2 regions of the Bradyrhizobium sp. SZCCHNR1043 genome follow, and region 1 is predicted to be linked to the other one. Evidence: predicted binding sites of a transcription regulator. Region 1 holds the regulator's gene; the other holds the start of a gene.
The links. The regulator PhoB, encoded in region 1, activates phosphate uptake and scavenging genes when phosphate is short. The targets are predictions, from matches to a motif close to TGTCATNNANCTGTCAT.
Positions count from the first base shown of each region.

Region 1 (4,403 bases):
CCTGCAGGTTTTTGCCGCCGACACGCCGCCACCCGGCTCCAGCGAAGGCGGCCTGCGCAACGCCATCGTCGGCTCCTTGATCATGACGATCATCGGCGTCGGCATCGGCGCGCCGCTCGGCCTGTTCGCCGGCACCTATCTCGCCGAATACGGCCGCAACGACCGCCTGACCTCGGTGATCCGCTTCATCAACGACATCCTGCTGTCGGCGCCCTCGATCATCATCGGCCTGTTCATCTATGGTGCGGTCGTGGTGCCGATGGGCGGCTTCTCGGCACTCGCGGGTTCCCTTGCATTGGCGGTCATCGTGATCCCGGTGGTGCTGCGCACCACCGAGGACATGCTGCTGCTCGTGCCCAACCCGCTGCGCGAGGCGGCGTCTGCGCTCGGCCTGCCGCGCTCGCTGGTGATCCGCCGCATCGCCTATCGGGCGGCGCGCTCGGGCCTCATCACCGGCGTGCTGCTTGCCACCGCCCGCGTCGCCGGCGAGACCGCGCCTCTGCTGTTCACCGCGCTGTCGAACCAGTTCTGGAGCCTCAACCTTTCCAGGACGATGGCGAACCTGCCCGTCACCATCAACAATTTCGTCCAGAGCCCTTATGCCTACTGGAAGCAACTGGCCTGGAGCGGAGCCCTTCTCATCACTCTGGCCGTGCTCGCCCTGAACATCGGTGCACGCATTCTTGGCGCCGAGAGGAACACCAAATGACCGAACTGTCCGTCTCCGTCAGTCAGCCCAATCACGCTCTTCACGGCAAGGCGCTTCCGGATGCGCCGGCCAAGGTGACCGCGCGCAACCTCAACTTCTACTACGGCGACCATCACGCGCTGAAGAACATCAACCTGTCGCTGGGCACCAACCGCGTCACCGCGTTCATCGGCCCGTCCGGCTGCGGCAAGTCCACGCTGCTGCGCATCTTCAACCGGATGTACGATCTCTATCCGGGCCAGCGGGCGACCGGGCAGCTGATGCTCGACAACACCAACATCCTCGATCCCAAGCTCGATCTGAATCTGCTGCGCGCCCGGGTCGGCATGGTGTTCCAGAAGCCGACGCCGTTCCCGATGACGATCTACGAAAACATCGCCTTCGGCATCCGCCTCTATGAGAAGATCTCGAAGTCGGAGATGGACGACCGGGTCGAGAAGGCGCTGCGCGGCGGCGCGTTGTGGAACGAGGTCAAGGACAAGCTCAACGCCTCGGGCCTGTCGCTGTCCGGCGGCCAGCAGCAGCGGCTGTGCATCGCGCGCACCGTGGCGGTCCGGCCGGAGGTGATCTTGTTCGACGAGCCGTGCTCGGCGCTCGATCCGATCTCGACCGCCAAGGTCGAGGAGCTGATCCAGGAGCTGGCCGAAAACTATACGATCGCCATCGTGACGCATAACATGCAGCAGGCGGCGCGCGTCTCCGACAAGACCGCCTTCATGTATCTCGGCGAGCTGATCGAGTTCGACGACACCAGCAAGATCTTCACTTCGCCGAGTGATCGGCGGACCCAGGATTACATCACCGGCCGGTTCGGCTGACGCCGACGACATTGCCTTCAGGAGATCATCATGGCCAGTGAACATACCGCCAAGGCGTTCGACAGCGATCTGCAGGACCTGACCCGTCTGGTATCGGAGATGGGCGGCCTCGCGGAGCGGCTGATCGTCGATTCCGTCGATGCGCTGGTGCGGCGCGACATCGCGCTCGGCCAGAAGGTGGTCGCCACCGACGCCGAGGTCGACAAGCTGCAGCGCATCATCGAGGAGCGCGCCGTGCTCACGATCGCCCGTCGCCAGCCGATGGCGGTCGACCTGCGCGAGATCGTCGGCGCGATGCGCGTGGCGACCGATCTGGAGCGCATCGGCGACCTCGCCAAGAACATCGGCAAGCGCGTCGCGGCGCTGGAGAGCGACTTCCATCCGCTGAAGCTGATCCGCGGCCTCGAGCACATGACCGATCTGGTGCAGTCGCAGGTCAAGACGGTGCTGGACGCCTATGCCGCGCATGACCTGCCGGCGGCGATGACGGTGTGGAAGGGCGACGAGGAAGTCGACGCCATCTGCACCTCGCTGTTCCGCGAGCTCCTGACCTACATGATGGAGGATCCGCGCAACATCTCGTTCTGCATCCACCTGATGTTCTGCGCCAAGAACATCGAGCGCATCGGCGATCACGCGACCAACATCGCCGAGACTGTATTCTATATGATCGAAGGCCAGCAGATCATGGACAAGCGCCCGAAGGGCGACATGACGAGCTTCGCGACGACGATTCCCGGTAACTAAGAGAGACGGTTCAGACATGGGCGCCCGAATTCTGGTGGTGGAGGACGAGGAGGCGCTGACGACGCTGCTGCGCTACAACCTCGAGGCCGAAGGCTACGAGGTCGAGACCGTGGCGCGCGGCGACGAGGCCGACACGCGGCTGAAGGAGCGCGTTCCGGATCTCGTCGTGCTCGACTGGATGCTGCCGGGCCTCTCCGGCATCGAGCTGTGCCGCCGCCTGCGCGCGCGGACCGAGACCCGGCAATTGCCGATCATCATGCTGACGGCGCGCGGCGAGGAGAGCGAGCGCGTGCGCGGACTCGCCACCGGCGCCGACGACTACATCGTCAAGCCGTTCTCGGTGCCGGAGCTCCTGGCGCGCGTGAAAGGCCTGCTGCGGCGGGCGAGCCCGGAGCGGCTGGCGACCGTGCTGTCCTATGGCGACATCGAGCTCGACCGCGAGAAACGCCGCGTGGCGCGCTCGGGGCGGCCGATCGATCTCGGCCCGACCGAATACCGCCTGCTCGAATTCTTCCTCGAGCACCCCGGCCGCGTGTTCAGCCGCGAACAGCTGCTCGACAGCGTTTGGGGCCGCGACATCTACATCGACGAGCGCACCGTCGACGTCCATATCGGCCGCCTGCGCAAGCTGCTCAATCCCGGCCGCGAGCAGGACCCGATCCGCACCGTGCGCGGCGCCGGTTATGCGCTCGATGATCGCTTCGCCAAGAGCGAGCAGGTGTAAGGGCGATGGGCGTGAGGATGAAGAAGGTGTGAGGCGCGAGCGGGCCCGATTGAGGAGATCGCGGTCCGCTTTCCGCCACGCCGCCGCCGTCTTGATCGTGTCTGCTTCGTGGCCCGTCACGATGTTTCGGTCCCAGCGGACGCCCTTGATCAAGACCATCATCATATCTCTTGTCATGCTGCTCGGCAGCTTGGCGGGCGCCCCGGCCGCCGAGCTCGAGGACGCGGTCGCGGCGGCAGGCAACGGGCAGCATGCGGCGGCGATGCGACGGCTGCTGCCGCTGGCCGCCAAGGGCGATGCGCGGGCGCAGTTCGACGTCGGCTTCATGCAGGCGTTCGGCTGGGGCGTGCCGCGTAATCCGAGCGAGGCGCTGGCCTGGTACCGCAAGGCCGCCGATCAGGGGCTCGCCGTCGCGCAACATTATCTCGGCATCGCCTACGTCAATGGCGAGGGTGTTGCCTCCAACTACGGCGAAGCCAGTCGCTGGTTCAGCCGCGCCGCGGCGCAGGGCTTCGCCCAGTCGCAATACATGCTCGGCCTGATGCTGCTCGACGGCCGCGGTGTGAAACAGGACGTCGTGCAGGGCTATGCCTGGCTGGTGATGGCGGGCCGTAGTGGCGTGCGATCGGCCGGCCGCGACGTGCAGCGGGTCAGGTTGACCGAGCCGCAGCGCGTCCAGGCCCAGAGCGCCATTGCGTCCTGGCAGCCGAAACCGGAATCGGCGGATGCGGGCATTGCCACTCCGCGTCCGGAGCAATTGCTCGGGCTCGATCGCCACATCGGCGAGGTCGTCGATCCCACCTCCTGGCCGGCGTCGTCGATCGGCGTCGTCACCGTCGCGCAATACTCGAGCGGCGGCTGGTGCACCGGCACCCTGGTGGCGCCGCGCGTCGTGCTCACCGCCGCGCATTGCGTCTTCAACGGCGTGGCGCAGGTCAGCCCCGGCAATGTCCGCTTCCTGGCCGGCATGAACCGTGGCACGCCGGCGGCATCGTCGGTCGCCGACAAGCTGATCGTGGCGCCCGATTTCGTCCCGACCCGGCACGACAGATGGTCGCTCGACCGCTCGCCCGCCGATTGGGCGCTGATCGTGCTGAAGGATGCGCTGCCGTCGAAGCCGGTGGCGGTCAAGGCGCTGACCCGCGAGGAGCTCGCGGCTGCGACCACGGCCGGAACCATCTCCGAGATCGGCTATGGCCAGGAGCGGCGCTATTCGCCGACCGGCCAGCGCAATTGCAGCGCCGGCATGACCGGGGATGCCCGGCTGTTGACAGTGCATTGCCTGGCCAATTTCGGCTATTCGGGCTCGCCGATCCTGGCCGAGGTCGGCGGGGAGCCGGCCGTGGTCGGCATCTTCTCGGCGTTCCACGAGGAGACCCGGCTGATGTTCGCCGCCCCCGCGAGC
Region 1 is NZ_JAUEYN010000006.1:248,885-253,287, forward strand. It holds gene pstA (phosphate ABC transporter permease PstA) at 1-709, shown strand, start outside; gene pstB (phosphate ABC transporter ATP-binding protein PstB) at 706-1,527, shown strand; gene phoU (phosphate signaling complex protein PhoU) at 1,558-2,274, shown strand; gene phoB (phosphate regulon transcriptional regulator PhoB) at 2,291-2,998, shown strand; gene QX039_RS12810 (trypsin-like serine protease) at 3,144-4,403, shown strand, end outside.

Region 2 (4,403 bases), on a different contig from region 1:
CGGCATGCTCAACATCATCAATTTCGCCCATGGCGCGCTCTACATGATGGGCGCGTTCTGCGCCTATTTCCTGCTCAACCTCGGCGGCATCAATTACTGGTGGGCGCTGCTGCTGGCGCCGATCATCGTCGGCGTCTTCGGCATGATCCTCGAGCGCACCATGCTGCAATGGATCGCCGGGCTCGACCATCTCTACGGACTGCTTCTGACGTTCGGACTGGCGCTGATCATCCAGGGCGTGTTCCAGAACTTCTTCGGCTCGTCCGGCCTGCCTTATGCGATCCCGGATCAGCTCCGTGGCGGCATGAATCTCGGCTTCATGTATCTGCCGGTCTATCGCGGCTGGGTCGTCATATTCTCCCTGGTCGTCTGTCTGGCGACCTGGTTCCTGATCGAGCGGACCCGGCTCGGCGCCTACCTGCGCGCCGCCACCGAGAATCCGACATTGGTGCGGGCGTTCGGCATCAACGTGCCGCGCATGATCACGCTGACCTACGGCCTCGGCGTCGGGCTCGCGGCCCTCGCCGGCGTGCTGTCGGCGCCGATCAACCAGGTGCGGCCCCTGATGGGCGAGCACATCATCATCGTGGTGTTCGCGGTGGTCGTGATCGGCGGCATGGGCTCGATCATGGGCTCGATCATCACCGGCTTCCTGCTCGGTGTGATCGAGGGACTGACCAAATATTTCTATCCCGAGGCTTCCAACACCGTGGTCTTCGTTCTGATGGTCCTGGTGCTGCTGGTGAAGCCGACGGGTCTGACCGGACGGGCGGCCTGACATGACATCCATCACCGACACGACCCTGCCGATCACCCCGCGCGCGATGCGCGACGAGATGATCGTGTTCGTCATCATGGCGGCGCTGCTGGCGATCGTACCGTGGACCGGGCTGTACCCGTTCTTCGTCATGCAGGCGCTGTGCTTCGCGCTGCTCGCCTGCGCCTTCAACCTCTTGATCGGCTATGGCGGCCTGCTGTCGTTCGGCCACGCGATGTTCCTGGGAACGGCCGGCTACTGCAGCGCCCACGCGCTGAAGGTGTGGGGGCTGCCGCCCGAGCTCGGCATCCTCACAGGCGTCGCCGGATCGTTCGTCCTGTCGGTGATCACCGGCTACATCTCGATCCGCCGCCAGGGCATCTATTTCGCGATGATCACGCTGGCGCTGTCGCAGCTGCTGTACTTCATCTATCTGCAGGCGCCGTTCACCCATGGCGAGGACGGCATCCAGGGCATTCCGCAGGGGCGGATGTTCGGCATCCTCGACCTGTCCAGGCCGACGGTGCTCTATTACGTCGTGCTGGTCGGCTTCCTCGCCGGTTTCCTGCTGATCTTCCGCACCATCAACTCGCCGTTCGGCGAAGTGCTGAAATCGATCCGTGAGAACGAGCAGCGGGCGATCTCGCTGGGTTACAAGACCGACCATTACAAGCTGCTCGCCTTCATTCTGTCCGGGACGCTGGCCGGCTTGGCTGGCGCGTTGAAGGTGTTCGTCGCCCAGAACGCCTCGCTGACCGACGTCGAGGTGGCGATGTCGGGGCAGATCGTGCTCATGACCCTGGTCGGAGGGCTCGGCACCGTATTCGGCCCCGTCGTCGGCGCGTTCGTGATCGTCGGCATGCAGCAATATCTGTCCGGCTTCGGCCAGTGGGTGACGGTGATCCAGGGCGTGATCTTCGTCGCCTGCGTGCTCACCTTCCGCCGCGGCGTGGTCGGCGAAATCGCCCATCTGTTCAAACGATCCCTTTAAGCCGTTGATCTGAAAAGAGATCGTCGAAAGGGCAGAAAGCGGTGGATGAACCGGCCACCGCTTCTGCTGGTGCGCGATCCGGAGTATGACAGTTCTGTGACGGGCCGGCCCTGGCCCGTTTCGGAATGGATGGATCTCGTCCCATGCTGCACTGGTTTCGCGCCGTCCTCCCGCGGGAGGAGCGGTTTTTCGATTTGTTCGCCCGCCACAACAAGGTGGTGATTCAGGGCGCCCATGCGCTGCAGGACATGTTGCAGGGCGGTGACGACATCCTCGCCCACTGCCAGCGCGTCAGCCAGTTCGAGAACGAGGCCGACAACATCACCCGCGAAGTGCTGACCGCGGTCCGCCGCACCTTCATCACCCCGTTCGACCGCGGCGACATCAAGAACCTGATCACCTCGATGGACGATGCCATCGACCAGATGCAGCAGACCGCCAAGGCCGTGGTGCTGTTCGAGGTCAAAGAGTTCGAGCCGACCATGCGCGAGATGGGCACCTTGCTGGTCGATTGCGCCAATCTGATCGGCCGCGCGCTGCCGTTGCTGCAGGCGATCGGCCAGAACGTGCCGATGATCACCGCGATCACCGAGGAGATGACCAAGCTCGAGGGCCGGGTCGACGACCTCCACGACATCGGGCTGAAGGAGCTGTTCCTCAAGCACCGCAAGGCCAATACTATGGACTTCATCGTCGGCGCCGAGATCTACGACCATCTGGAGAAGGTCGCCGACCGCTTCGACGACGTCGCCAACGAGATCAATTCGATCATGATCGAACAGGTCTAGGGTAGGGCCGCGCCGTGGACGCTCAACTCGGCCTTCCGATCCTGGTCGGCCTCATCGCCGTTGCGCTCGCCTTCGATTTCCTGAACGGCCTGCACGACGCCGCCAACTCGATCGCGACCATCGTTTCGACCCGCGTGCTCCGGCCGCAATATGCGGTGTTCTGGGCCGCATTCTTTAATTTCGTCGCGTTCGCGGTGTTCGGCCTCCACGTCGCGCAGACCATCGGTACAGGGATCATCGATCCCGCCATCGTCGACGCCCAGGTGATCTTCGCGGCCCTGGTCGGCGCCATCGTCTGGAACCTCGTCACCTGGGCGGCCGGCATTCCCTCGTCGAGCTCACACGCGCTGATCGGCGGCCTGGTCGGGGCAGGGGTCGCCAAGGCCGGCATCTCGGCCGCCGTCTGGAGCGGCCTGTCGAAGACCGTGCTCGCGATCGTGCTGTCGCCGCTGGTCGGGCTGGTGTTGGCGATGGTCCTGGTCGCGATCGTGTCCTGGGCCTCGGTGCGCTCGACGCCGTTCGCGGTCGACCGCGCCTTCCGCATCCTGCAATTCGCCTCGGCCTCGCTGTATTCGCTCGGCCATGGCGGCAACGACGCGCAGAAGACGATGGGCATCATCGCCGTGCTGCTGTATTCGCAGGGCCATCTCGGCAACGAGTTCACGGTGCCGTTCTGGGTCGTGCTGTCGTGCCAGGCGGCGATGGCGCTGGGCACCCTGATGGGCGGCTGGCGCATCGTCCGCACCATGGGCCTGCGCATCACCAAGCTGAACCCGATGCAGGGTTTCTGCGCCGAGACCGGCGGCGCGATCACGCTGTTCCTGGCGACCTTCCTCGGCGTGCCCGTCTCGACCACCCACACCATCACCGGGGCCATCGTCGGCGTCGGCGCCGCCCGCCGTGCCTCCGCGGTGCGCTGGAACGTGGCCGGATCGATCGTCTATGCCTGGGTCTTCACGATTCCGGCCTCGGCGATCGTCGCGGCGCTGACGTTCTGGCTGGTGTCGGTGCTCCGGCACTGATCCGGATCGGCCCGGCCGGGCTCAACTCGCCGGTTGGAGTTGCGGTGCAAAACGCCTATATGGAGGGCGCGCGGCGGCCGAGATCCCGCGCCTTTCCCGTAAATCGCCCGCTCTCTGGCCTGAAACGACGCCTGCCGCCTCATGTCCGATACTGCCGTCACGACCGAACAGCCCGCCCGCACCGCCTTGTCCGACGAGGTGGCGCGCCGGCGCACCTTTGCCATCATCTCGCATCCGGACGCCGGCAAGACGACGCTGACGGAAAAGTTGCTGCTGTTCGGTGGCGCCATCAATCTCGCGGGCCAGGTCAAGGCCAAGGGCGAGCGCCGCAACACCCGCTCGGACTGGATGAAGATCGAGCGCGAGCGCGGCATCTCCGTCGTCACCTCGGTCATGACCTTCGAGTTCGAGGGGCTGGTCTTCAACCTCCTGGACACGCCGGGCCACGAGGACTTTTCCGAGGACACCTACCGCACGCTGACCGCGGTCGACTCCGCGGTGATGGTGATCGACGCCGCCAAGGGCATCGAGGCGCGCACGCGAAAACTGTTCGAGGTCTGCCGCCTGCGCGACATCCCGATCATCACCTTCATCAACAAGATGGACCGCGAGAGCCGCGACACCTTCGATCTGCTGGACGAGATCGAGAAGACGCTGGCGCTCGACACCACGCCGATGACCTGGCCCGTGGGCCGCGGCCGCGACTTCATCGGCACCTATGACATCCGCGACGGCGGCGTGCGCCTGCTCGAAGGCGGCGGTGCCAAGACCGGCGCCGCGCAGCAGATCGCGATTTCGGAGCTCGGCAAGTTCAACGCCAATCTCGACATGAGCCAGATCACCGA
Region 2 is NZ_JAUEYN010000001.1:503,294-507,696, forward strand. It holds gene QX039_RS02140 (branched-chain amino acid ABC transporter permease) at 1-778, shown strand, start outside; gene QX039_RS02145 (branched-chain amino acid ABC transporter permease) at 780-1,748, shown strand; gene QX039_RS02150 (DUF47 domain-containing protein) at 1,892-2,536, shown strand; gene QX039_RS02155 (anion permease) at 2,551-3,558, shown strand; gene QX039_RS02160 (peptide chain release factor 3) at 3,700-4,403, shown strand, end outside.
Region 2: QX039_RS02150 (DUF47 domain-containing protein) is a predicted target of PhoB. The motif match lies at 1,834-1,850, and genes of this name have one in related genera.